Regions from separate parts of the Leisingera sp. M658 genome, predicted to be linked through region 1. Evidence: riboswitches for the same ligand, from Rfam matches in the RefSeq annotation. Region 1 holds a riboswitch; the other holds the start of a gene.

The links. A riboswitch is a leader RNA that binds a small molecule or an ion and turns the genes downstream of it on or off. The one in region 1 is predicted to bind thiamine pyrophosphate.
Region 2: it holds a riboswitch for thiamine pyrophosphate, as region 1 does, so the genes downstream of both, thiB (thiamine ABC transporter substrate binding subunit) here and thiC (phosphomethylpyrimidine synthase ThiC) in region 1, are expected to answer to the same signal.

The regions. Positions count from the first base shown of each region.
Region 1 covers NZ_CP083546.1:2,782,255-2,797,905, reverse strand. The annotation lists gene K3724_RS13925 (O-acetylhomoserine aminocarboxypropyltransferase/cysteine synthase family protein) at 1-294, opposite strand, end outside; gene K3724_RS13920 (hypothetical protein) at 555-1,544, opposite strand; gene K3724_RS13915 (hypothetical protein) at 1,688-2,185, shown strand; gene K3724_RS13910 (hypothetical protein) at 2,307-3,182, opposite strand; tRNA gene K3724_RS13905 (tRNA-Thr) at 3,540-3,615, shown strand; gene K3724_RS13900 (amidase) at 4,187-5,545, opposite strand; gene K3724_RS13895 (PfkB family carbohydrate kinase) at 5,659-6,363, opposite strand; gene K3724_RS13890 (ThiF family adenylyltransferase) at 6,360-7,328, opposite strand; gene K3724_RS13885 (thiamine phosphate synthase) at 7,325-7,930, opposite strand; gene K3724_RS13880 (thiazole synthase) at 7,930-8,697, opposite strand; gene thiS (sulfur carrier protein ThiS) at 8,699-8,896, opposite strand; gene K3724_RS13870 (FAD-dependent oxidoreductase) at 8,865-9,845, opposite strand; gene thiC (phosphomethylpyrimidine synthase ThiC) at 9,842-11,650, opposite strand; TPP riboswitch at 11,784-11,912, opposite strand; gene bioB (biotin synthase BioB) at 12,127-13,104, shown strand; gene K3724_RS13855 (8-amino-7-oxononanoate synthase) at 13,104-14,243, shown strand; gene bioD (dethiobiotin synthase) at 14,240-14,944, shown strand; gene bioA (adenosylmethionine--8-amino-7-oxononanoate transaminase) at 14,941-15,651, shown strand, end outside.
Region 2 covers NZ_CP083546.1:4,051,274-4,066,924, forward strand. The annotation lists gene K3724_RS19755 (thiamine/thiamine pyrophosphate ABC transporter permease ThiP) at 1-1,383, opposite strand, end outside; gene thiB (thiamine ABC transporter substrate binding subunit) at 1,359-2,348, opposite strand; TPP riboswitch at 2,381-2,472, opposite strand; gene aroC (chorismate synthase) at 2,694-3,794, shown strand; gene K3724_RS19770 (helix-turn-helix domain-containing protein) at 3,846-4,262, opposite strand; gene K3724_RS19775 (cation transporter) at 4,336-4,974, shown strand; gene K3724_RS19780 (AMP-binding protein) at 5,016-5,426, opposite strand; partial or broken gene K3724_RS19785 (hypothetical protein) at 5,778-5,973, opposite strand; gene K3724_RS19790 (flagellar basal body P-ring protein FlgI) at 6,310-7,416, opposite strand; gene K3724_RS19795 (flagellin) at 7,416-8,420, opposite strand; gene flgK (flagellar hook-associated protein FlgK) at 8,424-9,872, opposite strand; gene K3724_RS19805 (flagellar hook protein FlgE) at 9,919-11,226, opposite strand; gene K3724_RS19810 (flagellar motor protein MotB) at 11,351-12,187, opposite strand; gene nirK (copper-containing nitrite reductase) at 12,493-13,617, shown strand; gene K3724_RS19820 (formylglycine-generating enzyme family protein) at 13,695-14,486, shown strand; gene hemN (oxygen-independent coproporphyrinogen III oxidase) at 14,812-15,651, opposite strand, start outside.

The DNA of each region.
Region 1 (15,651 bases):
CGGGAACAGCGCCATGATCTGCGCTGCGTGGCCCGACGAACAGCAGACCGCACCAACGCCGCCTTCCAGTGTTGCCAGACGTTCCTGCAGCACCGCGACAGTGGGGTTGGTCAGGCGCGAATAGATGAAACCGACTTCCTGCAGATTGAACAGCGCGGCGGCGTGTTCGGCATCGCGGAACACATAGGCGGTGCTTTGGTAGATCGGCGTCTGCCGCGCGCCGGTGGCCGGGTCCGGCTTGGCGCCGGCATGGATCTGCAAGGTGTCAAAACCGTATGTCGGAGCGTCGGTCATGAATGGGTCTCCCTGAAAGCTCTATTATTCCGGGCACACATCAGCATGGCTGCGCTGGGAAGGCAATTGCGGGAATGCCGCAGCAAAAGGCTCCCGCCCGCCGCGGCCCCTGGCGGTGCCTGCGCCCGTTGGGCGGGGCGCCATGCTGCGCATGGCGCGCGCCGCGCGCAGCGCGGCGCCGGACCCAACTGCGAAGGGCCTCTGCCAGAGGCCCGTGAGCGGGCGGGAGCCCGGCGTTCTCCAAGACCCGAAAGCCGTGGTCAGCGCATCCAGAAGCCTTCGGATTTGATCCGGTTGCGGATTGCCTGTTCGCGGCGCGGCAGGTTTGCACGGTCAAACAGCGCCCGCACCTTTTCACCGCGCCCCTGATAGACCATCCGCTTGATCGGCTCGTAGCCTTTCAGCACTTTCTTGAGCCGGTTCGGAGCAGTGATCTCCTGCAGCAACTCCACCACCCGGTCGCTTTCCCGCGCATAAAGCAGCGGAAACAGCCGGTAATGGCAGCTGGTCTGCCCATCCAGATAACCGGCAGGCAGCGCATTGCGCCCGCCGCCGAAGGAGTGGATCACCAGCGGCAGAACGATCTGGTCCAGCCAGGGCTCCAGCACCTGGCCAACCAGCTCAAGCGGCGGATCGTTGCGAACCGATTGCGCGTAGACCAGGAACCGCTTGCCAAAGGCGCGCGGGCAGGCGCCGTAAAAGAAACCTGCGTTGAAATAGAGATAGCGTTTCCAGTATTCATCCGGCTGGCCGAGGTCGAGACTGGACAGGAAGTCGAGGCCGAAGCGGCTGTAGAGCGATTGCCAGATGCCGCTGTAGCCTGGTCCGTACAGTGTCGGTTTCGGCCAAGTGCCTTCAACCCGCAACGACGCCGAAGGACGGCTGAAATCAAACGGCACATCCGCCAGCTCGCCGGTGATCAGCGTGTCGGTGTCAAAAAACACAAACGGCTCGCCCTTTGGCATCGCCTGCAATGCTTCGATCTTGTTGCCGTAAGGGTAGGCGGCGCCAAACAGCTTGCTCTCGAACGGCAGGATTTCTGCGCCAAGGTCCGCCAGCGCCTGCAGAACCTCCTGATTGCGAATGCCGGGGTCCTTCTCCCACAGCGGCCCTTGCTGCGGCATAGCCACAAACAGCCGTCCGGAAAAACCGGGCGAACAGTGGCGCAGAGAAGCGGCAAACAGCAGCGCCTCATACTGCAGCCGGCCGGCCTGGCCGACGATCATCACATTGAAGGGGGCATTTGCCATGGTTTTCCCCGTGTTCCGTCTCTTCCGGGCGGATAGGACTGCCTGATTGATTAGCTACAAGCCTGCAAGGCGCCGCGCAACCAGCCTGCAGACAATTTCAGACGGTCTGTGCCGCCAGAGGCGCAAACCGGGGAGAGACAAAGATGAATCACGTGATCCTGGCCCTTCTTGCGGCAACAGTGCTGCCCGGGGCACAGCCTGGTGTTCCGGAAGCTGCGGCTGCTTTGGAGGCGGTGCAAACAGCATCAGCCCAAACGGCACCGGCCGCTGAGCCGCAGCAGGCGACCGGGCGTTTTACGACTGCGCTGGAAGTGAAGCCGATTCTGGCCGCGACCCAGGCCAACTGGATCCATGTGCGCGAGTTCAATGGCCAGGATCTGCTCTATGTGACCCACCTGTGGTCCTGGCGCTGCGGGCTGGCGCAGGTCAAGCTGGGGGTGAACGGCAACCCGCCGGAAATCTGGCCGCTGCCGGACTGCCACCTGGAGGAAGGCTTTCCGAATATGATCAAGGATGAAGACGGGATGCCCTACCGCAGCTATCCTCTTGGTTCCATCCAGCAGATTGCGGTCGAGGTTACCTATGATGACCTGAGCACTGAAGAATTGGTTTTTGGACGCAACGGCCAACCCCAGCAGTGAGCCTGGCGCGGGGCCCTGCTCCTCAGGGCCCCCGGCGGCGGCAACGCAATCCAATGCTGCTTTGCGCGTTCCGCCTCGCAGAGGCAGGCCGGGCTAGGCCGGGCAGCCCGCCTGGCAGCAATCAGGGCGCAATCAGGGTGACGCCGGGCATCCGCTGGATGAGATAGAGATCTTCTTCGTACCGCTCGCTCATCTCCTCCACCAGCACGCTGGTCCAGCCGGGAAGGTCCAGCTCCTCCTCCAGCGCGTCTTCCATCGCAAACTTGTCCAGAAAGGCGGCGTAGACACGGCGTTTGTGGATTTCCGTAAGATCCGGGTTTTCTGCAAGATAGGCGCGCAGCCGCTCCATGCCGGCAGGCTGCATCAGGGTGGCCAGCAGGTCCATCCCGCCTTTGACCGGCGCATTGATCTCCATCCCGCCCAGGTCCCGCAGCACCTGGCCCCAGATCAGCGGCAGATCCTCATAGCACCAGACGGTGACCGGCATGCCAGGCGCCATATCCCGCATCTGCGCCAGCAGTCCGGACCAGCGCAGCTGCAGCGGGTCGCCGCCCTGCAATGCGTTCTGCACGATGGACCGGCTGGACTTTGCAAACATCGCGGGCAGGAATGTCGCCGGGTTGCGCAGCGCCATGAAGATTTCCGGCTGATCATAGGGAAACAGCGCCTGCAGCGCCTGCAGCCGGTGCCCGGCCTCCGGATACAGGCGTCCGTCCTGCAGCGCGTGCCGCGGCGAGCCGAAGAAATGCGGATTGGAGAGAATCACCCGGTCCGCCTGGCGGTCATCCAGGATCGCGTCCCACAGCACCTCCGGCGCGTCCTTGGCGGCGCTGCCGTTCTTCATCGCCGCCAGGCAGTCTTTCAGCAAGGACCGGTAGCGGCCGGGCCCTGGCACCGCGGTGCCCTGTTCCGACAAAGCGCCTGCATTTTTCAGCAGCGCCTTCAGCAGCAGATCTTCCTCAGTGGCATGCGCCCCGCAGTGAATGATGACCTGCATGATCCGACCTGTTTTTCCGGGTTTATTGCCTTCAGAAGTAATGCGCAGCAGCAGGGAGGTCAAACCTGCGGTTTGCGCTGTCTTTGCGCCGGGATTACGTTACGGGGGCTGCCGCACCTGCCGCGGCGGCCAGCCCCGGCTGACGGCGTTCCTATCGGAGGGCTGCTGCGTTTGGTTCTGTGCAGCCTGGCGGGAGGTTTTCGCAGATTCGCGATTTGAGTTTCAAACCGGCTTGACGGTCATTCTGTACTTTAGTACCAGTCGCCCAGCAGGCCCGGCGGGGAGATCTTTTCCATCGGACACGCTGGCTTCATGGTCGCGCGCCGGCTCCGGATCTGGACGCCTGTGATTGTGAGTGCCCCTATAGCTCAGCTGGTAGAGCAACTGATTTGTAATCAGTAGGTCCGCGGTTCGAGTCCGTGTGGGGGCACCATCTTTTCAAAGACTTAGGTGTGACGTTGTAGATTGCTCTTAGGGCCATTGAACTTGACCTATGCTGGCTTCGACCAAAGACCGACAAAATTCGTCTTAGGCACTCGGAGCAGCACCTTCAGTTAAGAAGGCTGGTGTTTACCTGAACTGTGGCTGACAGAGCCGCTGAGCCATCCGAAACAAGGTTGCGGCGGCGCATGCCGATGTGTTGCGGCGTCAGGCCTGTTTGCAGGCTGCGCTGTTCAATTTCGGGCGTCTTACGGAAGGGCCAGATCATGACTTGCGTATCTCGCTAGCCAGCAAGGCCCCAGCACCGGAAGCGACCGTAAGATCACCGGTGATATCGCCCAGGCACTTGGCTGCGGTTTGGGAGTGTTTAAATCCGGCTTGACCCTCCGAGAGGAAGTCTCTTGCGAGCACGATGGCCAGGAGGCTGTCTTAGACTTCGGGTACCGCTCATTTCTATTTCTCTGCGGCATGTGTGAACGGTCGCTGTTCCCTCTGCAAGGCAGCGTGAAATTTAACGCGATTGCGATGAAACGGCTTGCCCTTCTGCATTTATTGCCAGTGGCTCAGGTCCGGCCCGCACGCTCGATACTGCGGGCGAACTGCAGCAGCCGCGCATCTGCGCCCTTGGGGCCGGTGATATGCAGCCCGGCAGGCATTCCGTCCGACGAGGTGCCAAAGGGGATCGAAATGGAAGGCAGCTCCAGCGGCGGGGTAAGCGTTACGGTGCGCCAGTCCTCGGTCAGTTCGCTGTCACGCAGGCCGGCAGAGAAGGGCATCCCCGTGGCCGTGGGCCAGAGGGCAAAGTCGTAGCGCTCGAAAAAGCTGCTGACATCCGCCCAAACCGCGGCGCGGGTCTTCTGGTAGGCGGCCAGCTCCGCCAGGCTGCGTCCTTCGGCCTGGGCGCAGGCGGTGCGGAAACTTTCGCCTGCCAGGGCCATGTCCGGCTGCAGCTGCGTTTGGATCTGCAGCGCGCATTGGCCGCGGACAATTCCGCCATGCGCCAATAGCGGCGCCAGACCGGGGGCGTCCGCCGCCACCTGCCAGCCGAGGCGCTGGCACAGTGCCTCCGCCGGGGCAATCGCTGCCTGCACCGACGCGTCAACGCAGGCGCCAAAAGGGGACAGCGACAGGGCAACCCTGCCTGCGCTGCGGGGCGGCGCCTCTTCCAGGCCGGCAAGCCGCGGCAGGTCCTGCCAGAAGCCCAGCGGCTGGCGGGGTGTATTGCCCTGCATGGCTTCCAGCATCAGCACCAGATCGCGCACGCTCCGCGCCATCGGGCCGGGTACTGACAGCCCGTCAAACGGCGCCGGATTCGGGGCATAGGGAATTAGGCCCGGGGTTGGCCGGTAGCCCACGACACCGCACCAGGCGGCGGGCGTGCGGGTGCTGCCGCCCAGATCCGAGCCATCGGCCAGCGCCACCATGTTTGCCGCCAGCGCCGCCGCCGCGCCGCCAGAGCTGCCGGCCACTGTCTTTTCCGGGTTCAGCGGGTTGCGGGTGGTGCCGGCCACCAGATTGCTGGTCTGGCCGGAAAAAGTGAACTCAGGCGTGTTGCTTTTGCCGGTGATCACTGCGCCCGCTGCGCGCAGGCGGGCCACGTGCAGGGCATCATAATCCGGCACATGTTTTTCAAAGCTCCTAGACCCCCAGGTGGTGCGCAAGCCCTTGGTTTCAAAGCAGTCCTTGATGGCAACCGGCAGGCCGTGCAGCGGTCCGGCAAATGCGCCCGATGCCGCCATCGCGTCCAGTTCTGCGGCCCGCGCCTCTGCCGCGTCCCAGTCCCGGGTGACAAAGGCGTTGACGGTGCTGTTACGCGCCTCGGTCTGCGCCTTATGCGCGGCCAGAACCTCGCGGGCACTCAGGCTGCGGCTTCGCAGCCTGGCGGCCATGTCCTCGGCGGTAAGGGCGGTGATGTCGGTCATGCGGCAGGTTTCCGGTGCTGGCAGTTAAGGCACGCTTTCCAGACTAAAAAAACATGCCCGGCGGCTCCGTTCCGAACCGGCCGCAAAACCGTCTCTCAGCGACCTTCCAGGCTTCAGCGGCCAAGCCAGCGGCGGACAGCGGCTTTGCCCAAGCGGCAAGCCTCCGGCAGGGTCTCTCCCCTGGTCAGGCAGCAGGCGATTGCGGTGGCCAGGCTGCATCCCGTGCCGCGTTTGGAACCCGGCAGCCGCGCCGCGGCAAAAGACGTTGCCGCGCCACCGGCGGTAAACAGCACATCAATGCTTTCAGCGCCGGTGCCATGGCCGCCCTTGACCAGCACCGCCCGCACCCCCTGTGCCAGCAGATGCGCCGACTGCGCCTCGATGCTGCCGGTTGAGCCGGAAAGCACTTCCAGCTCTGCCAGGTTCGGGGTGACTAAGGCCGCCCGCTGCAGCAATGCGCCAAAGCCGTCCGCCGCCATCAGCCTGCCGCCGGAACTTGCTTTCAGAACGGGATCCAACACGATAGGCATCTCCCGGGGCAGGGCCGCGTCAACTGCGCTGGCTGCTGCGGCAGACCCCAGCATTCCGATCTTGGCTGCCGCGGGTGCAGGCAATGCGGCTAAGGCTGCCTGCGCCTGGTCTGCAACGGCTTGCGGCGTGCTGGGGTGAATGGCCAGGACCGCGGCATCGGTCTGCACTGTCACAGCCGTCACCACCGGGCGCACCGTCACCCCGAACTCTGCAGCCATGGCCGTATCGCGGGTGAGGCCGGCGCCGCCGCTGCTGTCGGTTCCGCCAATCGCCAGGATCGCGGTCATGCGGGGTCTCCGGCCGCCAGCAGGGCGAGGTCGCCATAGCCCGCAGCCTTCAGATCCGAGGCGGCACCCCAAGCCCGCAGGCCGGTGCGGCAGCAGAGCACAATCCGCCCTTTGCGCGGCAGCTCTGCCGCCAGCAGATCGGCGCGGGCAATCCGGCGGGCCTGGAACGCGGGCAATCCGGGCGCCTCGGCGGCATCGCGCAGTTCGATCACCGTATCCGCCGCAGTGATATTCGAGGCCGCGACAAAGGGCAGGGCGTCCTCCGGTTCTTCCGCCTCATCAAAGCGGAAGCTGCTGACCTGCAGGTCCTGGAGCCGGAAAACAAACACCTGTCCCCGCGGGGACGGCTGGTGATCGAGCAGGGACTTCAGGACCAGCTGCGCCTGCAAGGCGCCGATCATGCCGACGGCCGGCCCCATCACGCCTGCAGTTGCGCAGGTCGCCGCCTGCGCGGGCAGGTCCGGGAATACGGCCCGCAACGACGGCCCGCCGCCGCAAAATCCCCCGGCATAGCCCGATTGCCCCAGCGCCGAGGCCGAGATCAGCATCTTGCCCTGCGCCCGGCATGCATCCGACAGGATATAGGACACCGCAAAACTATCCGCCGCATCCACCACCAGATCAGCCGCAGCCACCATCGCGGCAGCATTGGCCGCATCCAGGTTTTCAACCCGCGCTGTCACGTGCAGAGACGGATTGGCCGCCAGCAAGTGCCGCCGGGCGGCCACTGCCTTGGGCTGGCCAAGGTCGCCCATAGTATAAAGAACCTGCCGGTGCAGGTTGCTTTCTTCCACCCTGTCGCTGTCCATCACGGTGATGCACCCCACACCTGCGCCGCCGAGATACTGCAGCACCGGACAGCCGAGACCGCCGGCACCCGCAACCAGAACATGCGACCGGGCCAGCCGTTCCTGCCCCTCAGCACCGACCTCCGGCAGGACCGTCTGGCGGGCATAGCGGCTCATGCTGCCTCCTTGACCCGGCAGGCCGCCACCCATTCGCGGGTGCGCGCTTCGGGGTCATCAGCCAGTTGGATGTCGGTCACCACCGCAGCGCTGTCCGCACCGGCAGCAAACACCCCGGGCAGCCGCTCGGGCGTCAGCCCGCCAATCGCGACCAGCGGCGTATCCCCGGCCATCTGTTTCCAGCGCGTCACCCGCTCCAACCCCTGCGGGTCCCATTTCATCTTCTTCAGCAGCGTCGGATAGACCGGCCCCAGCGCCACATATTCCGGCCCGAACGACAGCGCGCGCTCCAGCTCGCTTTCGTCATGGGTGGACAGGCCAAAGCGGACGCCCTTGCGGCGCAGCGCAGCGAAATCCGCCGTGTCCATGTCCTCCTGGCCGAGGTGCACAAAGTTGCAGTTCAGATCCAGCGCCGCCTGCCAATAGTCATTCACCACCAGCTGCGCGTCATGCACTGCGCAGAAATCCCGCGCCCGGGCAATCTGGCGCCGTACCTCAGTCTCAGGCGCGTCCTTGATGCGCAGTTGCACCAGCTTGGCCCCTTGGGGCACCAGCAGTTCCAGCCGGCCGACGTGGCCCGTGATCAGGTAGAAACGTTCCATCAGGCAAACTCCGCCAAGCCAAGTACAGGGGTTGAGGGCACCGCCATGTCGCGCCGCTCCATCGGGTCGGCCTCATAGCCCGCGCGCCCGGCCTCAATTGCCAGTGCCATGGCCGCGGCCATCGCTGCCGGGTCGCCGGCCTTGGCCACGGCAGTATTCAGCAGCACAGCATCCATGCCCAACTCCATCGCCTGTGCGGCATCCGAGGGCCGCCCGATGCCGGCGTCCACAATCAGCGGCACGCGGGGGAAATGCGCCCGCATCGCCCGCAAGGCATCCGGGTTGCGCAATCCCTGGCCGGACCCGATCGGCGCCCCCCAGGGCATCAGAACCTCGCAGCCCGCCGCCAGCAGCCGCTCGCCCACCACCAGATCATCGGTGGTGTAGGGAAAGACCTGAAAGCCCTCATCGCTCAGGATCCGCGCCGCCTCGACCAGCCCGAACACATCCGGCTGCAGTGTGTCGGAATGGCCGATCACTTCCAGCTTGATCCATGGGGTGCCGAACAACTCCCGCGCCATATGCGCCGTGGTCACCGCCTCCTGCACCGAATGGCAGCCGGCAGTATTGGGCAGGATCCGGCAGCCGGTTTCGCGCAATGTCTCCCAAAAGCCGGCGCCCGAGCCATCAGCAGTTTCACGGCGCAAGCTGACGGTGATGATCCCGGTGCCGCTGGATTTCACTGCCTCTGCCAGCACGGCGGGTGAGGGATATTGCGCGGTGCCCAGCAGCAGCCGCGAGGTGATATCTGTTCCGTAGAATTCCATTTCAGCCTCCTTGCATCGGTGCCAGGACTTCCAGGTGGTCGCCCTCAGTCAGCTGTACGTCCTCCCGGTTGCTGCGGGCCACAAACCGGCCGTTCAGCGCGGTCGCAACCGAGGAGCAGGCAAAGCCCAGCTCATGCAGCGCAGACTGGAGGTCGGTTGCGGATACGTCATGCGGTCTGGCGTTCACGATGATTTTCATCTGTGGTCTCCGGTAGCAGTTGGTCCGCGGCTTGCTGCGCCATCGCGGGCGCCAGCAGAAAGCCGTGGCGGTAAAGCCCGTTGAGGTAGAGCGTGCCGTCCTGTTCGATCAGCCGCGGCAGGTTGTCGGGATAGGCCGGGCGCAGCCCTGCGCCGGTTTCCACTACGCTGGCCTCGGCGAATGCGGGGTGCAGGGTAAAGGCGGCACTCAGCAACTCGCTCAGCGAGCGCAGGGTGATGGCCCGGTCCGAGGAGCTTTCGATCATGGTGCCGCCGATCATGAAATGCCCGTCCCCGCGGGGCACCAGATACAGCGGCATCCGCGGGTGCAGCAACCGCAGGGTACGGTCGATCTGCACCTCCGGGCAATGCAGGATCGCCATCTCGCCGCGCACAGGGCGCAGGCTGGGCAGGGATGCCGCCATGCCGGTGCAATCCAGCGTGACACCGGCAGGGGTAGTGGCAGGGGCAGGCGTGCCATAGCGGATGTCCACCCCCATCGCCTGTACCTTGGCGCTGAGGTCCCGTAAGGCGCGGCGCGGATCCAGATGCGCCTCCCCCTCAAAGAACAGCCCTTGCGAAAACCGCCCCTCCAGCGCGGGTTCCAGTCCCGTGATCTCGGCCCTGTCCACCCCCCGGTGGCCTGTGGTGCGGCGGGCAAAACGGGTAAGCTCTGCCCGGTCGCGGGCCGGCGCCACCACCAGCGTGCCGCGCCTGTGCACCGGTGTGACCCTGGCCCACCAGCCGAAGGCGCGGCTGCCAAGAGTTACCACTTGCTCCTCGGCGCTTTCGCGTTCGCACCAGGGTGCCAGCATGCCGCCCGCAAAGCGTGCGACGCTGCTGTCTCCGGGGGTCTTTCCCCGTTCGTAGACCGTGACCTTGGCTCCGCGCTGCGCCAGCTCATAGGCGCAGGCGAGGCCGGCAAGGCCTGCGCCTGCGATGGTGATCATTCCGCAGGTTCCACCTTCTCGGGCGCGGGCACATACAGCTCGCCGCCTTCGCGGAACTTGGCGGCCATCGCCTCCATGCCTTCCTTCTGCGCCTCGGCGCGGATGTCGTGGCTGATCCGCATCGAGCAGAACTTCGGCCCGCACATGGAGCAGAAATGCGCCACCTTATGCGCCTGCTTGGGCAAGGTCTGGTCGTGGAACTCGCGCGCGGTGTCCGGGTCCAGCGACAGGTTGAACTGATCTTCCCAGCGGAATTCGAACCGCGCGCGTGACAGCGCATCATCGCGGCGCTGCGCACCCGGCAGACCCTTGGCGAGGTCAGCCGCATGGGCGGCGATCTTATAGGTGATCACGCCCACCTTGACGTCGTCGCGGTCGGGCAGACCCAGGTGTTCCTTTGGCGTTACGTAGCACAGCATCGCGCAGCCGAACCAGCCGATCATCGCCGCGCCGATGCCGGATGTGATGTGGTCATAGCCCGGCGCGATATCGGTGGTCAGCGGCCCAAGCGTGTAGAACGGTGCCTCGTGGCAGCACTCCAGCTGCTTGTCCATGTTCTCCTTGATCTTGTGCATGGCGACATGGCCCGGGCCTTCGATCATCACCTGGCAATCCTTGGCCCAGGCGATCTTGGTCAGCTCGCCCAGGGTCTCCAGCTCGGCAAACTGTGCGGCGTCATTGGCATCGGCGATGGAGCCGGGGCGCAAGCCGTCGCCCAGCGAGAAGCTCACATCATACTGGCGGCAGATGTCGCAGATTTCCTCGAAATGCTCGTACAGGAACGACTCCTTGTGGTGATGCAGGCACCACTTGGCCATGATCGAGCCGCCGCGCGACACAATCCCTGTCACCCGCTCAACGGTCATCGGCACCATGTGCAGGCGCACGCCCGCATGGATGGTGAAGTAATCCACGCCTTGCTCTGCCTGCTCAATCAGGGTGTCGCGGAACACTTCCCAGGTCAGGTCTTCGGCGATGCCGTTCACCTTCTCCAGCGCCTGATAGATCGGCACAGTGCCGATCGGAACCGGCGAGTTGCGCACGATCCATTCGCGGGTGTTGTGGATGTTGCGTCCCGTCGACAGGTCCATCACCGTGTCGGCGCCCCAGCGGATCGACCAGACCAGTTTGTCGACCTCTTCCTCCATCGAGGAGGTGACGGCAGAGGTGCCCATATTGGCGTTGATCTTGACCAGGAAATTGCGCCCGATGATCATCGGCTCGATCTCGGGGTGGTTGATGTTCGCGGGGATGATGGCGCGGCCGGCGGCGATCTCATCGCGGACAAACTCCGGCGTCACGTAATCGGGGATATTGGCGCCAAAGTCGTTGCCATCGCGGTGGCAGGGGGACAATTCGCGCAGCTGGTTTTCGCGGATGGCGATAAATTCCATCTCGGGCGTTATGATCCCGGCGCGGGCATAGGCCAGCTGAGTCACCGCCTTGCCGTCCTTGGCCCGCAGTGGGGCGGGTTTCACCGGGAATTCAGGCGTCAGCCGGTCGCCCGCGACAAAGCCGTTGTCGGCGGGGGTCACATCGCGGCCGGTGTATTCTTCGACGTCGCCGCGCGCCTCTATCCACTGGCGGCGCAGCTGCGGCAGGCCCTGGCGGATGTCGGTCAGAACATCCGGGTCGGTGTAGGGGCCGGAGCTGTCATAGACTGGCAGCGGTGCTTCGCCTGCGGTGGGGTGGGTGGCGATTTCGCGCATCGGCACGCGGATGTCCTTGTGGACTTCGCCTGCGACATAGATCTTGCGCGACGCGGGCAGGGCGCCTGTGGTGATCTTGGGGTTGGGGACGTTCATTTTGGTGCTCCTCAAAGCCGAAAACTTAGAAAAGACACCAGATGAGTTTTGGCTGGGAAACCGGCAGGCAAAGAGGCCTGCTTTACCGGAATGCGCCTGTTTCAAACGGCTGTCCCCGCGGGGACACGGGGACAAAAGGCGCGTCCTTGCTTCCTACGCCAGTATCAACTGGGTCAGGTTCAAAGGGTCGCGCCGCCGGTCCGGGTTGCCCCGCACCATGACGCCTCTCAGTCCCTTGGGCGGGACTCCCCTGCGTGGCTTTAGGGGTAGGGGAGGCACAGGGCGCGCGTCAACCGAAATCTTTGTAGATTATTTTTTGGCATTAATATCAGTTTGATACTGGCGTTAAGGACGCAAAAGCGGGTCAAATCGCTGCAGCGCAGCTTTGATGCTTGATCGGGGGTGGTGAAATTATCTATAAAAACCCGCAACGCCATCCGCGTATGGCCAACTGGTATACGAGAACAGGAGACAGCATGCTGGACGCTGCACCCATCCGCACCGACTGGACCCGCGAAGAAGCGGAAGCGATTTACAACAAGCCTTTCATGGACTTGCTGTTTCAGGCGCACACGGTGCACCGGCAGTATTTCGACCCCAATCAGGTGCAGAAATCCAAGCTTCTCAGCATCAAGACCGGCGGCTGCGCCGAGGATTGCGCCTATTGCTCGCAGTCGGCGCGTAACGGCGCGCAGCTGTCAGCCTCCAAGCTGATCGAAGTGCAGCGGGTGATCGCCGAGGCCAGGAAAGCCAAGGAAGGCGGCGCGACGCGCTATTGCATGGGGGCCGCCTGGCGCTCGCCTAAGGACCGCGACATGGCCGCACTGGAAGCCATGGTGCAGGGCGTCAAGGATCTCGGCATGGAGACCTGCATGACCCTCGGCATGCTGGAGGAAGACCAGGTGTTTCGCCTGCGCGATGCGGGGCTGGATTATTACAACCACAATATCGACACCTCCGAGCGGTATTACTCCGAGATCATCACCACCCGCACCTTTGCCGACCGGATCGACACCCTGAACCGGGTGCGCGAGGCGGGCATCAAAGTGTGCTCCGGCGGTATTGTCGGCATGGGCGAGCAGCAGCTCGACCGTATCGACATGATGCTGGCGCTGGCAACGCTGGAGGTGCATCCCGACTCGGTGCCGGTGAACATGCTGATCCCGATTGCCGACACGCCGCTGGCCAATGTCGAAAAGCTGGACCCGATCGAATTTGTCCGCTCCGTCGCACTGGCCCGCATCCTGATGCCGAAATCCCACGTGCGCCTGTCCGCAGGCCGCACCGATATGTCGGACGAGATGCAGGCAATGTGCTTCTTCGCCGGGGCCAACTCGATCTTTGTGGGTGACACGCTGCTGACCGCCGACAACCCGGAAGAGGACAAGGACCAGCAGCTGTTCGACCGTCTGGGCATCACCGCCATGGCGGCGGGATGTGACGGCAGCCGCTGATGGCGGGCGCCTTCCCGAGGCATGAGACATCGCTGGAAGCGCTGCGCAATCGCGGGCGCTACCGGCAGCTGATGCCGCGGGACGGGCATGATTTTGCCTCTAACGACTATCTTGGGCTGGCGGGCAGCGATGTGCTGCGCGCCGCTGCCACCGATGCGCTGGCGCGCGGCGTGCCGGTCGGGGCAGGCGGTTCGCGCCTGCTGCGCGGCAATGACGCAGAACATCAGTTGCTGGAGGCAGAGGCCGCGGCGTTTATCGGCGCCGAGGCAGCGCTGTTCATGGGCGGCGGCTTCACCGCCAATCAGGCGATCTTCTCGACCCTGCCGCAGCAGGGCGATTTGGTGCTCTATGATGCGCTGATCCATGCCAGCACCCATGACGGGATGCGGCTGGGTCGGGCAGAGACCCGCAGTTTTGCCCATGGCGACGTGGAAGACGCTTCGCGGGTGCTGGCGGACTGGCGCTCGACAGGTGGCACCGGACAGGTCTGGATCGCGGTTGAGGCGGTCTATTCAATGGACGGCGACCTGGCGCCGCTGGATGCGCTAATGGCGCTGTGTGATGCGGACGGCGCGGTGCTGGTGGTGGATGAGGCGCATTCCACAGGCGTGTTCGGCGATCTGGGCCGCGGGCTGGCACACGGCATTGCGCACCGGCCAAATGTCTTATCCCTGCACACCTGCGGCAAGGCGTTGGGGGCCTCTGGTGCGCTCATCTGCGGTCAGCGGGTGCTGATCGAGACACTGATCAACAAGGCGCGCGGGTTCATCTTTGCCACCGCGCCCTCACCGTTGAACGCCGCACTGGTACGGGCGGCCCTGGCTGAGCTGCAACAGAACACGGGCCGCCGCGAACAGGCGTGGCAGGGGATCACCCATGCGCAAGCAGAGGCCAAACGCATCTGCGGTCTGGAGGGCTATCACAGCCAGATCCTGCCGGTGGTGATCGGTGACGACAAACGCACCATGGCGCTGGCCTCTGCCATGCAGGCGCAGGGCTATGACATTCGCGGCATCCGCCCGCCAACGGTGCCCCGCGGCACCTCGCGGCTGCGGCTGTCGATCACGTTGAACACGGGGGCACAGATCATCACCCGAATGTTCGAAAACCTCGCCCGGGAAATGGAGACAAGGCCATGAGCGCGCTGATCGTCACGGGAACCGATACCGGCATCGGCAAGACCATTTTTTCGGCTGGCCTGGTGCAGGCGCTGGGTGCGACCTATTGGAAGCCGGTGCAATCCGGGCTGGAGGAGGAGACCGACAGCCAGACCGTCGCACGCCTGTCAGGCCGCCCGGCGCTGCCCGAGGGGTATCTGCTGCAACTGCCTGCCTCGCCGCATCTGTCGGCGGAGGCCGAGGGCGTGAAGATCGACCCGGATACGCTGGACTTGCCCGAAGCCGACGGCGTGCTGGTGGCCGAGGGGGCCGGCGGGCTGATGGTGCCCTTGAACCGCAAGGTGCTGTATCTCGACCTGTTTGCCCGCTGGGGCGCGCCGGTGATCCTGTGCGCGCGGACGCAGCTGGGCACGATCAACCACACCCTCCTGTCGCTGAAGGCCCTGCGCGATGCAGGCTGTGAGGTGGTGGGCGTGGCCTTCATAGGTGACGCCGAGCCGGAGGTGGTGGAAACCATTTGCCAATTCGGCAAAGTGGCGCATTTGGGGCGGCTCCCCATCATTGAAGATCTGAGGGACGCGCCCGAGCCTGGGCGGGTGCGAAGCGCCCTCCCGGGGGGAGGGTCGGGCGCGGCCCGGTCTATCGACCGGACCAGAACGGCGCTCAAAGAAACCTTTGCCGAAAGCATCAACGTGGATCTGATCAGGGAGGCATTGGCATGAGTACATCCGGCCTCACCCAGCTGGAGTTCGACCAGCAGCACCTCTGGCACCCTTACACCAATGTCGCCAAACCCGGCCCGACCTTTGTGGTCAAGGAAAGCGAGGGCGTCCACATCACGCTCGACGACGGCACCCGGCTGATCGACGCGATGTCGTCCTGGTGGTGCATGATGCACGGCCACAGGAACCCGGCGATCACATCGGCCATTCACGCCCAGCTCGACACCCTGCCGCATGTGATGTTCGGCGGGCTGACCCACGATCCGGCCATCGACCTGGGCCGCAAGCTGCTGGAGATCACCCCCGAAAGTCTGACGCGGATCTTCTATTGCGACAGCGGTTCGGTCTCGGTCGAGGTAGCGATGAAGATGGCGGTGCAGTACCAGCACGCCATCGGCCAGCCAGAGCGCAAGGAGTTTGCCACCATCCGCTCTGGCTATCACGGCGATACCTGGAAGGCGATGAGCGTCTGCGACCCGGACACCGGCATGCACCACCTGTTCCAGGGCGCACTGAGCGTGCAGCATTTCGTCTCCCGCCCGCCGATCCGCATTCATGAGGAGTGGATCGATGACCCGGCGCAGAACGGTCTGGGCGAGTTGCGGGCCTTGCTGGAAGCCAACGTGCGGAAGGTCGCCGCCTTTATCCTGGAACCCGTGGTGCAGGGCACTGGCGGCATGTATTTCTACCACCCGGAATACCTGAAC
Region 2 (15,651 bases), 1.3 Mb from region 1:
ACCCAGATCCCCCATCGACAGTGCCGCAGTCAAGCCCGCGGCAAACCCTGTCTGCGCCCGCATCCGGGGCAGAAAGACCCGGCGCACAAAGGCCCAGCCCTGCATATCCAGCGACAGCGACAACCGGCCATAGCGACCCAGCACTTCCCGCGCCCGCGGCACCAGGATACGCATGGCAAATGGCAGCGCCATCACCGCATTGACCAGCGCCGTCACCGGCAGCGCCAGGGCAAATGGGTCTGCGACGGGGTAGATCAGTATGAACAGCCCGGTGCCAATCACCAATGGAGAGGCCGCAAGCCCAAGAATGCCCGACAGTTCGGTCAGGCTGTTCCGGCCAGCTGCAACCGCAGCCGCCATCGGCAAGGCCAGCGCAAGAAGGATCACAGTGCTGATTGCAGCCACCAGTATGGAGTTCCCCGCGGCCTGCCAGACACTACTTTTTAAATCTGCCAGCCCCGGCAATCCCGCCAGCACGATTGCGGCCAAAGGCAGCAGCAGGAACGCCGCAGACAGGAAAATCCAGAAAACATCCAAGCCGCGCGCCAGCGCCCCCTGCCCGTCCCAGCGCCGCACCGCGCGGTCAAGACCGGCGCCAAAGCCCTCACCCGCCGACACCCGCAGCGCTGCCAGTGCAGCGGTGCCAGTCAGCAGCAGCTGCAGCCCCGACAGGAGCGCAGCCCGGCCCAGATCGAAATCAAAGCGGAACGCCTGATAGATGGCCAGCTCGATCGTGGTCGCCCTGGGGCCGCCGCCCAGAGTCAGCGCAACCGCAAAACTGGAAAGGCAGATGGCAAAGACGACAGCCAAAGAACCCGGTGCCACCCGCCGGAGCATCGGCCCCTCAAGCAGCCGCCACATCGCCAGCGGACCGGCATCCAACTGCGCGGCCAAGCGGAAGCGTTCAGCCGGGATTTCCTGCCAGCCCTGCAGGATCAGCCGGGTCGCCAGCGGCAGGTTGAAGAAGACATGTGCCAGGACCACGCCGTGCAGGCCGTAAATTTGCACCGGCTCCAGCCCGAACAGGCCGAACAAGCTGCTCAGCCAGCCAGCCCGGCCAAACACCGCCAAAAGGCCCAGAATGGCAACGATCACCGGCAGAATGAAGGGGGCGCCAAGCAGGGCAATCAGCAATGCCCGCCCTAGAAACCGCCGCCGCGCCAATGCGCGGGCCACGGGTATCGCCAGACCAACGCTCAGCAGCGCCGACAGGCTGGCCTGTGTCAGCGTGAACCGCAACGCCGCCCAGTCGCTGGCACCAAATCCGGTTCCGGCCTCGGCCCTGAGTGCCACAGCACCCAAGGTTCCCAAGATCAGCGCGACGACAAGCAGTGCCGCGCTGATTCCGGGAACGGAGCCTACTGGCTGAGCGCGTCCAGCCATTCGCCAAGCGCTGCATCCCGCACCTCTGCCGCTTCAGTTTCGCTCAGCAGCAAGGACTTGCCTGGCGCGATCAGCGTCTCGAAACCCTCCGGCAGACCCGCAGCCGGTGTCACTGCGGGGTACATCCAGTTGGTGGTTGGAATGATCGACTGAAAGGCGTCGGATACCATGAATTCCAGAAACTGGTCGGCCAGCTCAGGCTGATCGGTGTTTGCCAGTTTGCCTGCAACTTCCACCTGCATGTAATGACCCTCGTCAAAGGCGGCAGCCGCCTTGGAGCCGTCTTCCTCAGCAATCAGGTGGTAGGCGGGTGAGGTGGTGTAGGAAAGCACCATGTCGGCCTCGCCTTCCAGGAACATGCCATAGGCCTCGGACCAGCCCTTGGTCACGGTGACAACATTGTCAGAGAGGCCCTTCCAGATTTCCGGAGCCTCATCGCCATAGGCGGCTTTCACCCACAGGAGCAGGCCCAGACCGGGGGTCGAGGAGCGCGGGTCCTGGATCACGATCTTCATGTCGCTGGTTGCCAGCGCCTTGAAATCCGACGGGAAATCCGCCGGCGCCGCTGCATCGGCGTTGTGAACAAAGGCAAAATAGCCCCAGTCATAAGGCACAAAGGTCGCGTCGTTCCATGCAACCGGCAGCGCATAGTCGGCGCTGACCGAATGCTCTGCAAACAGGCCGGTTTCCTTGGCCGCCGCGGTCAGGTTGGTGTCGAGGCCCAGAACCACATCGGCATCCGAGCGTGCGCCCTCCAGCTTGACCCGCGCCAGCAGTGCCGCGCCATCGCCTGCGCCAACCAGTTTCAGGTCGCAGCCGCAAACCTCCTCAAACGCCTTTTCCACCGCCGGGCCCGGGCCCCAATCGGAAACAAAGCTGTCATAGGTATAAACGGTGAGTTCGGGCGTTTCGGCAAAAGCTGCCGAGGCGCCAAGCAGTCCCGCTGCAAATGCAAGATGTTTCAAGCCATCCTCCTTTGCGGCGTTGGGCAAGGGTGGAGGCTGTCCAGTACCTTCCCTCCGCCGGTGTGATCCGGTTCAGGTTCAACGGGTGTCATCTCAGCGCTGTTGCGCACCCCGAGGTCGCGCGGACATTATGCCCGGGCCGCAGCAAAGACAAGCCAAAGCCCGCCAGGACCTGCGTCTTGGCCAAACAAAACCACTTCCATCTCTTCCTCTTGCTGAAAATATCCCGGGGGAGCCGCCCCAAGCGGCGGGGGCAGCGCCCCCTCGGTTCTATGCCGCAGAGGAATCCGCTTGAGGCACAGCCCCCTGCCCGCTAAGCACGTCCCGCAAAGGAGACCGCGCCTCATGTCGATGAACAGCTTTGGACACCTCTTCCGCGTCACCACCTGGGGCGAAAGCCACGGGCCCGCGCTTGGCGCCACCGTCGACGGCTGTCCGCCGAATGTGCCGCTGGAGCCGGAGATGCTGCAGCAGTGGCTCGACAAGCGCCGCCCCGGCCAGAACAAGAACACCACCCAGCGCAATGAGCCTGACGCCGTAAAGATCCTGTCCGGCGTGTTCGACGGCATGTCCACCGGCACCCCGATTCAGCTGATGATCGAAAACACCGACCAGCGGTCCAAGGATTACGGCGAGATTTCCCAGACCTTCCGTCCGGGCCATGCCGACATCACCTATTTCCAGAAATACGGCAACCGCGACTACCGCGGCGGCGGCCGTTCCTCGGCGCGGGAAACCGCGGCGCGTGTTGCTGCGGGCGGTGTTGCACGTGAAGCAATCAAGGCGCTGGTGCCGGGGCTGGAGATCAAGGGCTATATGACCCAAATGGGTGAGCTGGAGATCGACCGCAGCCGGTTCGACTGGGATGCGATCGAGCAGAATGATTTCTGGATCCCCGATGCCGGCGCGGTGCAGGAGTGGGAAGATTACCTGCAAGGTCTGCGCAAGGCGCATGACTCGGTGGGCGCCGTTGTCGAAGTTGTCGCGCGCAATGTCCCCGCAGGCATCGGCGCGCCGGTTTATGGCAAGCTGGACACCGATCTGGCGGCAGCAATGATGTCAATCAACGCTGTTAAAGGCGTAGAGATCGGCGAAGGCATGAACGCCGCCCGGCTGAAGGGCTCGGAAAACGCTGATGAGATTTTCATGGGCGAAAACGGGCCGGAGTATTCCTCAAACCACGCCGGCGGCATTCTGGGCGGGATTTCCACCGGTCAGAATGTGGTGGTGCGTTTTGCGGTGAAACCGACCTCCTCGATCCTTACTCCGCGCCAGTCGATCCGCAAGGACGGCTCTGCAGTGGAGGTCATCACCAAGGGCCGCCACGACCCTTGCGTCGGCATCCGCGCCGTACCCGTGGCCGAGGCGATGATGGCCTGCGTGATCCTGGACCACCTGCTGTTGCACCGTGGCCAGATTGGTGTGAACCAGGGCAGGATCGGCTGAGTATGCGGCTCTAACAAGGAGTTTCCCGGCAACACAGCTGGGAAAGCACTCTCAGCTGTGATCGCCCGAGCATTGGCTGTGGTCACCGAGAGCCGTCAGCACCTTGCAGCAGCCGCCATTGCCGCCGTCGCAAAGATGGCTGATCCGCTCCAGTTCCGCCGCCAGCTGCTCCAGCTTGCGGATCCGGTCTTGAACATTGGCCAGCTGACTGCGGGCAATGCGGTCGGCTTCGGCGCAGTCATCTCCAAGATTCCCGTCCAGTCCCATCAAAGACTTGATATCTTCCAGCGGGAAACCGAGGTCGCGAGCATGTTTGATAAAACCCAGCGCGTTCATTCCGTCCTCCCCGTAGCGGCGCTGATTGCCGGCATTGCGACCGGGCTGCGGCAGCAGGCCGATCTCCTCGTAATAGCGGATGGTGGGAACCTTTACGCCGGTGGTCTTGGACAGCTGACCGATGGAAAACATCTGCGGAACCTCTTGAAGCTCTAGTGACTAGAGGCCCTACATTGATCTCGAATCAGGAATGAGGACAAGAGCAATGGCAGGCTGCTGCAATCACAACGCCCGTTTTGACGGGGTCTCGGCAGACTATAAACGCAGGCTTTGGCTGGTAATCGTCATAAACGCCGGCATGTTTGCGGTGGAAATGAGCGCGGGCCAGCTGTCGGGCAGCCAAGCGCTGAAGGCGGACGCGCTGGACTTTCTGGGCGACGCGCTGACCTATGGCATTTCGCTGGCGGTGATCGGCGCTACCCTGCGCACCCGGGCGCTGGCGGCGCTTGGCAAAGGCATCAGCCTTCTACTGATGGGTGCCTGGGTGTTTGGCTCCACCGTTTATCAGGTGTTTTATGTCGGAGTGCCGCAGGCACAGATCATGGGTGTGATCGGCTTCATGGCGCTGGCCGCCAATCTGATCTCGGTCATGCTGCTGGCACGCTACAAGGATGGCGACGCCAATGTGCGCTCTGTCTGGCTGTGCTCGCGCAATGATGCGATCGGCAATGTGGCGGTGATGATCGCGGCGCTGGGTGTCTGGGGAACCGCCACCGGCTGGCCGGACCTGATTGTGGCCGGCATCATGGGCGGGCTGTTCCTAAGCTCCGCCTACCAGATCCTGGTGCAGGCGGTGCGGGAATGGCGCGAGGAAGAGGCGCGCACTGCGGCGTATCAGAACTGAACACCTGTGCCGCTTGCGGCACGGGCGGCGTCCTGCGTTGTTCAGACAAACAGCCCTGCGTATGCCTCGCGCAGGGCTTTCTTCTGCACCATGCCCATGGTGTTGCGCGGCAGGTCCTCCCGCAGAGTGAGGGAAGTGGATGCCAGGTTGCCGCTGCTCAGCATCGCGCCTTTGGAGCGCCCGATGGTGCCGGAGGTGTAAAGAAACGCGGCCAGATCGCCGGATTCGCGGGCAACAGGGTCAAAACCGGGCTGAACATCCGCCAGGTTGCGCAAAGATCCCTGCCCTCCGGCATCCAGAGTCAACACCCGCGCCTCATCTGCAATAGCGCTGATCTTCCCCATTCGCGCCGGATCGCAAACCACCACGCGCAGAGACGCTTCGCCCACGAAATAGGCCACTTCAGGCCCGGTAAAGGCGGTGTTCAATGGCAAGAAGATTCCGCCGGCCAACTCTGTGCCGGGATACAGCTTGATCGCTTGAATTGTGGAACGCCACGAAACTTTGACTCTTTTGGCATCAAAACCTCAGGAAACAAGAAAATCACGTCATTCAAGCCTGACCCGAACGTCATGTTTTTCTGACCCAATATGAAAAGCGGCCCTTCCTCGAAGCTGCGGCGAAGACGTCGAAGGAGCCCTTTGCGACCAATGCTGAGCGATGCATAAATGACTGCTCCGCTCAGCCGTCGCTGGCGGGGCCGGGATGCCATCGACCTCCACCGGCAGAGAACGAGCCTCGTGACCAGGCGACAGATATCCTTTTTCTCCAAAGCCCTTCTGCACCCAATAGTTTAGGACCGTGTCAGACACCTCCATGCCGTCATCCTTCGAGCGCCGTTTGTAGCACGTGCCATCGCCCCTCTCGGGACATTGCTGCGCAATGCCCTGCCGGGCAGTGGATGCCGTGCTTGCGGCACAATTCCTTGGCCCCAATGCCGACTTGGGGTTCCTTCGGGGTGCCAATGATCTGCTCTTCGCTGAATCGGCTTTTCCGCATTGTCTGTCTCCTCGGGTGGAGAACAGGCTAGCGTAGAAACGCGGACATTTCTGGGGAGAAGGTCAGGAGCAGCACCTTGTTATCATCACAACTAACCTCGCCTTCTGCGGCGCCAAGAAGACAAGGCCAGAACCCAGTATATAGTTCTTGCAACTTTCAAGTTGCGCGGGCTGCGAAATTCGAGCGGATGCGAGAACATCCCCGCCCAAGCGAAACCGTGCATGAGTATGCGGGATTGTTAAACATTCTACGTCCCGCCGGCATGTCGCGATACACAAAAAAGCCCTGGCTGTTGCAAGCAAAGCCAGGGCTCTTCGCTAGTCTGCTTTAACTAGCCTAACGGACGACAAATTCTGCATGCAATGCGCCGGCCGCTTTCAGGCTTTTGAGGATATCGATCATGTCCCGCGGCGACACGCCCAAGGCATTCAAACCTGCCACGACTTCGGACAGCGAAGTCGTCTCCGGCACTTCGGCAAGTTGGACGCCCTCTTCTTCCTCAATAGCTGCACCTGTGCGCGGAACAACAACCGTTTCGCCATTTGCGAAGGGATTGGGTTGCACCACCAGCGGTGTCTCTTCGATCCGCAAAGTGAGGTTTCCTTGAGCCACAGCAACACGGGAAATCCGCACATCGCTGCCCATCACGATCGTACCGGAACGCTGATCCACCACAACCCGCGCCTTGCGCTGAGGTTCAACCAGGATGTTCTCGATCCGGCCTACGGCGTGAGCCGTCGAGCGAGTATTTGTTCGCTTGATATCGATCTCGACAGTTCCGGAATCCCGCATCAGGGCAACGTTGCGGCCAAACTCATCGTTGATCGCCCGTTCAATCCGGCCGGCAGTGGTGAAATCCGGCTCCCGCAGGGCCAGACGCATGGAGCTAAGAGAGGACAGATCAAAGCCGATCTCACGTTCGACCCGGGCGCCCGAAGGGATCACACCGGCCGTTGGCACCCCTTGGGTTACCGTGGCCGCGTTGCCTTCGGCAACCGCTCCACCCGCCAGGATTGTACCTTGGGAGACGGCATAAATCTGCCCGTCCGCAGCATTGAGCGGCGTCATGATCAGGGTGCCGCCCAAGAGACTCTTGGAATCACCGATAGCTGACACTGTTACATCAATGGTGCTTCCAACCCGGGCAAAAGGCGGCAGTGTGGCCGTTACAAAGACCGCAGCAACGTTTTTTGGCCGGAACTGCTCACCGGTCACATTGACACCAAGCCGCTCCAGTATGTTGGACATGATTTCTTCGGTAAACGGCGAATTCCGCAGCCCGTCACCGGTGCCGTCCAAGCCGACGACCAGGCCGTAACCGACCAGATCGTTGCCCCGGACGCCATCAAATTCGACCAGGTCCTTGAGACGGATGGTATTTGCCTGCGCCACTGCGGGCAGCAGGAACAGGCAAGTGAAAAAGAGGCGAAGAAATACCAGCATCAGAGATAGTTCAACAATGAGAGCTGCGAACTGCGCGAAGTGATTGTATAAAGACCTTCAAGCTGCGTTTGTGCTTCTTCCAGCCGTGTATAGGTTTCATAGGGATCAGCTGACACCAGGTTGTTTTTGACAATGCTCAGGCTGGTTTTCGAAGCCTCGTTGCGGGTGTTCACCGCTTCAAGCTGTCCTTCGATAAAGCCGACATCCGCTTGCAACTGGATCAGTTTGTCCACGCTATCCGTAAGTTCGCTGCTGGCTTGGCGGACAATGTCGACTTTTACATCGTCCGTCAAACCAAGACTGGGTTCATCTGCCAAAGCTGTAATGACGTAACTTTGCAACGCATGTTTGAGGTTGTCGTCATCAGCGCGGATGCCCAGTGTAACCTGTTCACCCTCGCCCACGGTGACAGGCTGCAGCGAAGTGGTGGAACCGCTGTACATGACAGTGTCGAAGCCAGCTGGATCATCAAACCAGTCCTTCACGGCTTGAATGATGTCATTGCTTGTCGTCAGTCCGGAGACCTCAGTGAGGATGGAACTCATAAGGGTGCCGGTGTCATTGAGCGGCGTAGTATCCGTTGCAGTGCCCGCAAAGACTGCCCGCCCGCCAACGGAGGCATTCAAAAGATTAATTGCACTAGATATTCTTTGCTTGGCTTGACTTCCGAATTGCTCAGCATTGTCCACGTCAATAGCGGACGACAGCGTCAGGATGTCATTCCGCATCGCTTGCACCTGGCTCTGGAACTTGTCGAGGCTGCTTTGTGTTGTGGTGGCAAACAGCTGCACTTCTCTATTGGTGACAGTATAGCTGTCGAGCCGGTTCAAGGTGCTTTCGAGATCCGCCAGATAGGTATAGTCGCCGCCCAGCCGCTCGGTCAGGTTGGACGATTTTCCGGTAGCAAACTCTTCGGAGAGCGTGGTTATTTTCTGCTGCAATTCCGCATTGCGGCTGCGGAGAAAGAGGTGCTGCGCCATATCACCATAGGAATTCAAAATCATGCGTCAGATCCTCAATAGTGTATCCATAAGTTCGTCGACAACGCTGATCACCCGGGCATTGGCCTGGTAGTACTTTTCCACCAGCAACAGGTTCTGCAATTCAGCATCCGTATCAACGCCGAGCCCCAGTTCCGCTTGACTCAATTCGTTGAAACTGGCCGCCGCAAAGGTTGATGCGCGTGACGCTGTTTCATTGTCCTGGGCGAACCGCGACAACAGGTTTGCACTCAGCGTCGAGGCTGTCATGTTCGCCGTGCCCAGCCCGACAGAAGATACCGTCCGGGTGGTGTTCAACGTGTCAGAGTATGCCTGCAGCAAGCTGGAATCACCTGGATCGCCTTGACCCGCTGCATATAGGCCGTCGCGGAACCGCCATGTTTCTCCAGTGCCGTCCAAGGCCACCAGATCATTCAATTCAATGCGGTTAGAGATACCGACGAAGTTTGCCGGGTCATAGAAACCGCCATCATCCGTGAAGATGCCGGCGTCGGCGACGCCAATGGTGGCATCCAGTGCAGGATCCTGAAACCGCTCGATCAGATCGGCGGCCATTGTGTCAAGATCCTCTTGCGCTTCCACCGCTGTTACATCCCGGATTTCGAACTGGGCTGTAAGCATGCCACCCCGAAGTGGCCCGTCCGGGCTGGTGTCAATCACCTTGCCATTGACCTCAAGGCCGGAAATCAATGCATTGCCCAGTGTCATGTGCGGAAGGATATCCCGCGACGGAGTAAAGCTCAGCTCGGACGCCTTTCCATCCAACAGCATAACCCCGCCGGTTGAGTATAGCGTCAATTGGCCATTACCGCGCCGGACAACATTGACTGGAATGATCTCGTTAACCTGATCAACCAGTTGATCCCGCTGGTCATGCATCGCCACTGCATCCATGCCACCGGCTTCGACGACCATAATGCGGGCATTCAGTTTTTCGATTTCCTTCAGCGCCTGGTTCACGGTTTCAACCTGAGAGCCGATCGCATTGTCCGCATTGATCCTAAGATCCCGCAACCCTTCAGCAGTGCGGGAAATCGTGTCGGCCAGCGAATTTGCCTTCACGGCCAAATCATTCAGCCTGGGCTGTGAATCCGGGCGAGAGACCGCCTCAATCAATGAAGACTCGAAATCCGATAGGTGCGAAGCCAGTGACATCTCGTCGTCAACTGTGCCAACCAGGTCGGACATCCTGCCGTAGAAATCTGACTGGATCCTGGACGCGCCGTAGTCTGCCTCAGCAACTCTGCGGTTAGTGATCAGAACCGGGTCGTTGATGCGCTGAACATGCCCGACCCGGACACCGGGTACACCCGCTCCAGGGCTGTTCAGGTCCAACACCCGGCGCGAGTAACCAGGTGTCAGAGCGTTGGCCAGGTTTTCCGAAACCACTTGAGAGGACCGGCTGGCCGCGGTCAGCCCGCTCATCGCGCTGTTCAGGGCGGAATAAATAGACATGTTCAGCCTGCTTTCGTGAAGCCAATGTCAGGGGGCATCAAGCGCATTAGCGCTTGATGTTGGTGGTTTCCTGCAGCATTTCGTCAACCGTCTGAATGACCTTGGCATTTGACGAATAGGCGCGCTGGGTCTGGATCATATCCGTCAGTTCGGTCGCCACATCCACAGCGGATTCTTCCTGGGCATAACCGAGAATTTCACCCGTCGGCCCGTCGCCGGCATCCCAGAGGTAGAAATCCCCGGATTCGTCAGTCGGCATGTAAGTTTGCGAATCCAGAGCCCGCATGCCGTTGACGTTGGAAACATCTGCCAGCGGCACTTTGTATATGACTTTGGTATCGCCGGAGTCATACTCTGCTATGACTTCACCGCTCTCGTTGATCTCAACCGAGACAAAGGAACCAACGGGGTTACCGTCTTTTTCAGTTGTGCCTGGAACGAATTCATCACCGAGCTGGCTCATACCGGTGTTGCCGCCGATGGCGCCAATGTTAATCTCAACCGGTCCGCCTGCAAGGTTAACAGTCACCGATCCCGCGGCGCCATCGTATGCACCGCCTGTAACAGTTGCCACGCTCGCCAGAGAACCGCCCGTGGTGCTGCTGTCATCGAAGGTAAGCGTGTATTCCCCGATATTAGCCGCCCCTGTTGCGGAATCCACGATTTCCATCGTCCATTCATTGGTGCCAGACGTTGCCGGCAGAGTCGCAACATTCGGTGTGTAGGTAATTGTCAGCTCTTCAGCGTTGCCCATATTGTCGTAATACAGGACTACCTGCTCAAACGGGTCGCCTGATGCCCCGACGTCGGTTTCATCAGCAGGCAGGTTGGCTGTCAGACTGATCTCCGTAGTGGGTTCTGCCGACAGGCGGTTCAGGTCAACATGGATCGGTTCAAGGGCATCGTCTGTATCACGTGCTGCATCCGGAACGCTGCCATCTGCAAGCGCGGGCCAACCCATCAGCACCAAACCGGATTCGGTTGAAAGATACCCGTTCGAATCTGTGCGGAAAGAGCCTGTGGTCGTTAGCATCATAGACGGGCTTCCGCCCGCCTCCACTTCGGTAATTGAAGCCACAGGCAGCATTCCACGACCGCGCACTGCAAGATCAGTGGCATTGTTGGTCGATACCAGCGGGCCGCGCTCATCGATCAGGCGCACATTGGTGGTGCGGACACCACCAGCCGAATAGGTGCCTCCTGAATTCGACAAAACCATGGAATGGAAATCTGTTTCAACCCGTTTGTACCCGCGGGTCGAGGAATTGGCGATGTTATCGGAAATGGAAGCCAACCGGCTGGCGTTGGCGCTCAATCCTGAAACACCCGCGTTCAGCGACGAAGAAATGGTCATAGCGCGCCTTTCTGCTGCATCTAATCATTCTGGATGCAACAGCTAGCGCAGGAGCGATTAACGGGCGGCTAACAGATGAAATATGACTTATCTGCTAGCCGCCTGCCGCAATGTTTTCAGTGACTTAATCTCGTAAAAGGATGATTTCGATCCGGTCATTGCGGGCTGCCATCGGGTTTCCGACCGCCAGCTTGCGGTCGGCATGGCCGGTCACCCGGTGAATCCGGCCTGTTGCCAGTCCGCCTGATTCGAGCAGCGTCCGTGTTTTGTCGGCTCTGTCATGGGACAGCTCCCAAACCGGATTCTTTGCCAGCACAACAGGATGGGACCTGATGTGGCCACCGATGGCTACATTGCTGGTAACATTTTCCGACACCCGGGCAATCATCCTGACCAGATCCCGGAACAACGGCGTAGGCTCAGCCGCATCCTCTTTGAACAACGGCATGTCTTCTGTTGCAAAAAGCTCGATAATCAGGCCTTCGTCAGTGACCCGGGTCACAATGTGGCGGGCCATCGCAACCGTCACCATGCTCTCGCCGCCACGTCCAGACAATTGTTCTTCTATAGCGCGGAACTTGGAGTCTTCTTCCTCGCGCTTCTCGTCGGTCTCGACTCCGGTATCCCCTTGCGCCTGCTGGGCATCCATCGGGTTAATGTCCGTTGCCCCGGTGCCTGATTGCGGCTGAATTTCTTCGGTGAACATGCTGTCACCCTGAAACGCACCATTGCCGCCGCCGGAAACCCGGCTTAGCGGAATTGACGGCGAGAAGTAATCCGCCAGACCCTTGCGTTGTTTTTCCGTCGTCGCGTTCAGCAGCCACATCAGCATAAAGAAGGCCATCATCGCGGTCACGAAGTCGGCATAAGCCACTTTCCACGCGCCACCGTGATGGCCATCGCCACCACCTGATTTTTTCTTCTTGATGATAATGGGCGCCACATTGCTTTGTGCGCTCATATCCACCACCACTATTTTCACCCATCCCCGGGATAACAGGCGGCGCGTTAAACCGGGCTTAACAATTAAACTTGCCGGCAGTTCTGTGCCTCCGCACGGCAATTTCCGCCAAGGCCAGGCGGTTTATTTGCGGAAGTTGCCTGCAACACTATGGCAAAGCCCCGGCAGGAATTGCTGCATCTTAAAATCCACTTATCTTGGCATCGAATAATCTTATCAAAGGTTGATCAAGAGCAACCAGTCCAAACGCGCCCAGCGCTAGAGTCTCCTCAACACGGCACATGGGACACAAAAAGGAGAACACTATGCTGACCCGCAGAGCCGCATTGATGGGAGCAGCCGGTGTAGCAGCGCTGCCCGTACTTGCCAAAGCCGCCAAGGCTGAAGGCACCACTGTCCACGAGGCCGCTGCACCGGCGGACCTGTCCAGCCTGCAGCGTATCAAGCGCGAACTGGTTGCCCCGCCCTTCGTGCATGAGCACGAGCAGGTGGCACCAGGTGCGCCGCGCATTATCGAATTCGAGATGAAGATCGTCGAGAAGGAGATTGAGATTGATCAAGGGGCCTATCTGCAAGGCATGACTTTCAACGGCTCCATTCCAGGGCCGATGATGGTGGTGCACGAGGGCGATTATGTTGAGCTGACCCTGATCAACCCGCCGGAAAACATGCTGCAGCATAATATCGACTTCCATGCGGCCACCGGCGCCCTGGGCGGCGGCGCGCTGACCCTGATCAACCCAGGAGAGAAGACCGTGCTGCGGTTTAAGGCCACCCGCCCCGGCACCTTTGTCTATCACTGTGCGCCGGGCGGTCCGATGATCCCATGGCACGTCGTTGCAGGCATGGCCGGCTCAATCATGGTTCTGCCGCGAAACGGGCTTTCAGACCATAATGGCGATCCAGTCAGATACGACCGCGTCTACTATATTGGGGAAAACGAGTTTTACATTCCAAAGGACGATAACGGCGACTACCTGCGGTACGAGGATGTAGGCGAAAGCTACCCTGATACCCTTGAGGTCATGAACGGGCTTATCCCCAGCCACGTGGTGTTCAACGGCGCAGTTGGTGCGCTGACCGGTGAAACCGCGCTGAAGGCCAAACAGGGCGAGAAAGTGCTGTTCATCCACAGCCAAGCCAACCGCGACAGCCGCCCGCACCTGATCGGCGGCCACGGCGATCTGGTCTGGGAGGCCGGCAAGTTCAACAACGTGCCGGACCGCGACCTGGAAACCTGGTTCATCCGCGGCGGCTCCGCCGGGGCTGCGCTCTATGAATTCCTGCAACCGGGCGTCTACGCCTATGTGAACCACAACTTGATCGAGGCGGTGAACCTTGGCGCAACCGCGCACGTGGTGGTCGAAGGCGAATGGAATAACGACCTGATGGAACAGGTGGTCGCCCCGACCGAGTACTCCGGCTCCTAAGCTTGGGACTGGTGTGACCTCTCGAGGGCGGCTGCATTATGCGGCCGCCCATTTTTTGTTTTCTTGGGAGCATACCCATGAAATTCGAACTCATCACCGCTGCCCTGGCCGCCGCGATCGGCATTCCCGGTCTTTGGCTTTACGCCCCGGAACCGGCGACGCAGGTCGAAACCGCCGTCATTGCCGCAGCGACAATCCGTTACCGGCCGATCGGCAATTTCCACCAAGGTGGCAAAAGCGTGGTGCCGCCGGAACAGATGCGGCAAGTGGCAGCATTCGAGATCATGAAACATCAGGTCTCTCATGCCGAATATGCCGCCTGCGTGGCGGACGGCGGCTGCAAGCGGGCAGATGCAAACCCGGCGGATGGCAGCCGGCCGCAAACACACGTCAGCTGGCATGACGCCACCGCCTACGCGCAATGGCATTCAAAGAAGACCGGCCAGCCGTGGCGGCTGCCGGATGAGGCGGAATGGCAGCTGGCTGCAGCTGAAATCTTTGGCGACGCTTCGGTTGAGACGGATAGCACCGACCCGGCCCAGCGTTGGCTGCGCCAATACGCCCGCGGGGTGACACTGCGCGGCCTGCCAGGGCCTGCACAGGATCCCAAAAGCGAACCCGGAACCAACAGCCACGGCCTCAGCGGTCTAGGCGGCAACATCTGGGAATGGACTGCCGGCTGCATGCAGAACGGCGAGTTGCGCAAAGATGGCAGCCTCGCATATGGCGATCCATATTGCAGCGCACGCATTACCGGCGGCCGCCACCGGGCCGTAGTGATCGACTTCATACGCGACGCCAGTGTTGGCGGCTGCGCAGTCGGATTGCCGCCGGATTACCTGGGATTCCGGCTGGTCAAGGACGGCTGACTGCTGAGCATAAGGGGTCCTCCCGCGCCCGCAGGTGCCCCGGCTGCACCGGAGCCCCTTGGCAGCCTTGGGCCCGGCAGCTGCGCTGCGCCTTCTGTTGCGAAACCGTTCAAGGACCAATCTGCCTTAAACGGGTTTTCCTGTTTTGATGTTCAATTCCCGCTTAAATTGAATCCGCGCCTGGGCACGGCGCATAGCCCCGGTGCCGGCAATCGAATTGCATTGATAGGAAAGGCCGCGCTGTGCCACAGCACAGCGCCATGCCCAACTGTGAGGGGCCTCTGGAAAGAGGCACCGGAACAGGCGGGAGCGCCCGGCCTTTGGATCAAGAGGCCCGGCTGTAGCGCACCCCTTCAGGCACATGCGCATCAAAGCAGCTTGCGATGATCCGGGTCAGCGGCCGGCCTTGGGGCAGGATCGTCAGTGCCGCATCATCCAATTGCACCAGATCGCCGAACCGCGCCGCGATCTGTGCCAGATCCGCATCCAGCATCGCTGCAAGGCTTCCGAAACGCTGCTTCAGCTCTGCCCGGTTCAGCCGGAACTCGCACATCAGCATCTCGATAGCACGGCCGCGCAGCAAGTCTTCATCGCTCATCACATGGCCACGGGCGCCAGTCAAATGCCCTGCCTCGACCCTTTGCACATAGGCAGGCGTGGCAGCTGCGTTCTGAATAAAGCCGCCGGCAAAACGGGAAATCGACGATGCGCCGAATCCGATCAGCGTCGGGCAGGTGTCATCGGTGTAGCCCTGAAAATTGCGGCGCAGATGTCCGGTGCGGGCTGCTGCCTCCAGCCCGTCGCCGGGCTTGGCGAAATGGTCGATGCCAATGGCGGCAAAGCCCGCCGCGGCGAATTTTTCAGCTGCCAGGCCGGCCAGATGGTACCGCGCCAGATCGTCCGGCAGCGTCTCCTCCTTGATCAGCTTCTGCCGCTTTGCAACCCAAGGCACATGCGCATACCCAAATAACGCCAGCCGGTCGGGATTCAGGCTCAGCACTTTTTCCACCGTATCCGCCATCCGTGCCTGGGTCTGATGCGGCAGGCCGTAGACCAGATCAGCGTTCAACGAAGTGATCCCCGCCGCGCGCAGATCCTCGACACAGGCCTTGGTCACGTCAAACGGCTGTTCGCGGCCAATTGCCTGCTGCACCAGCGGATCAAA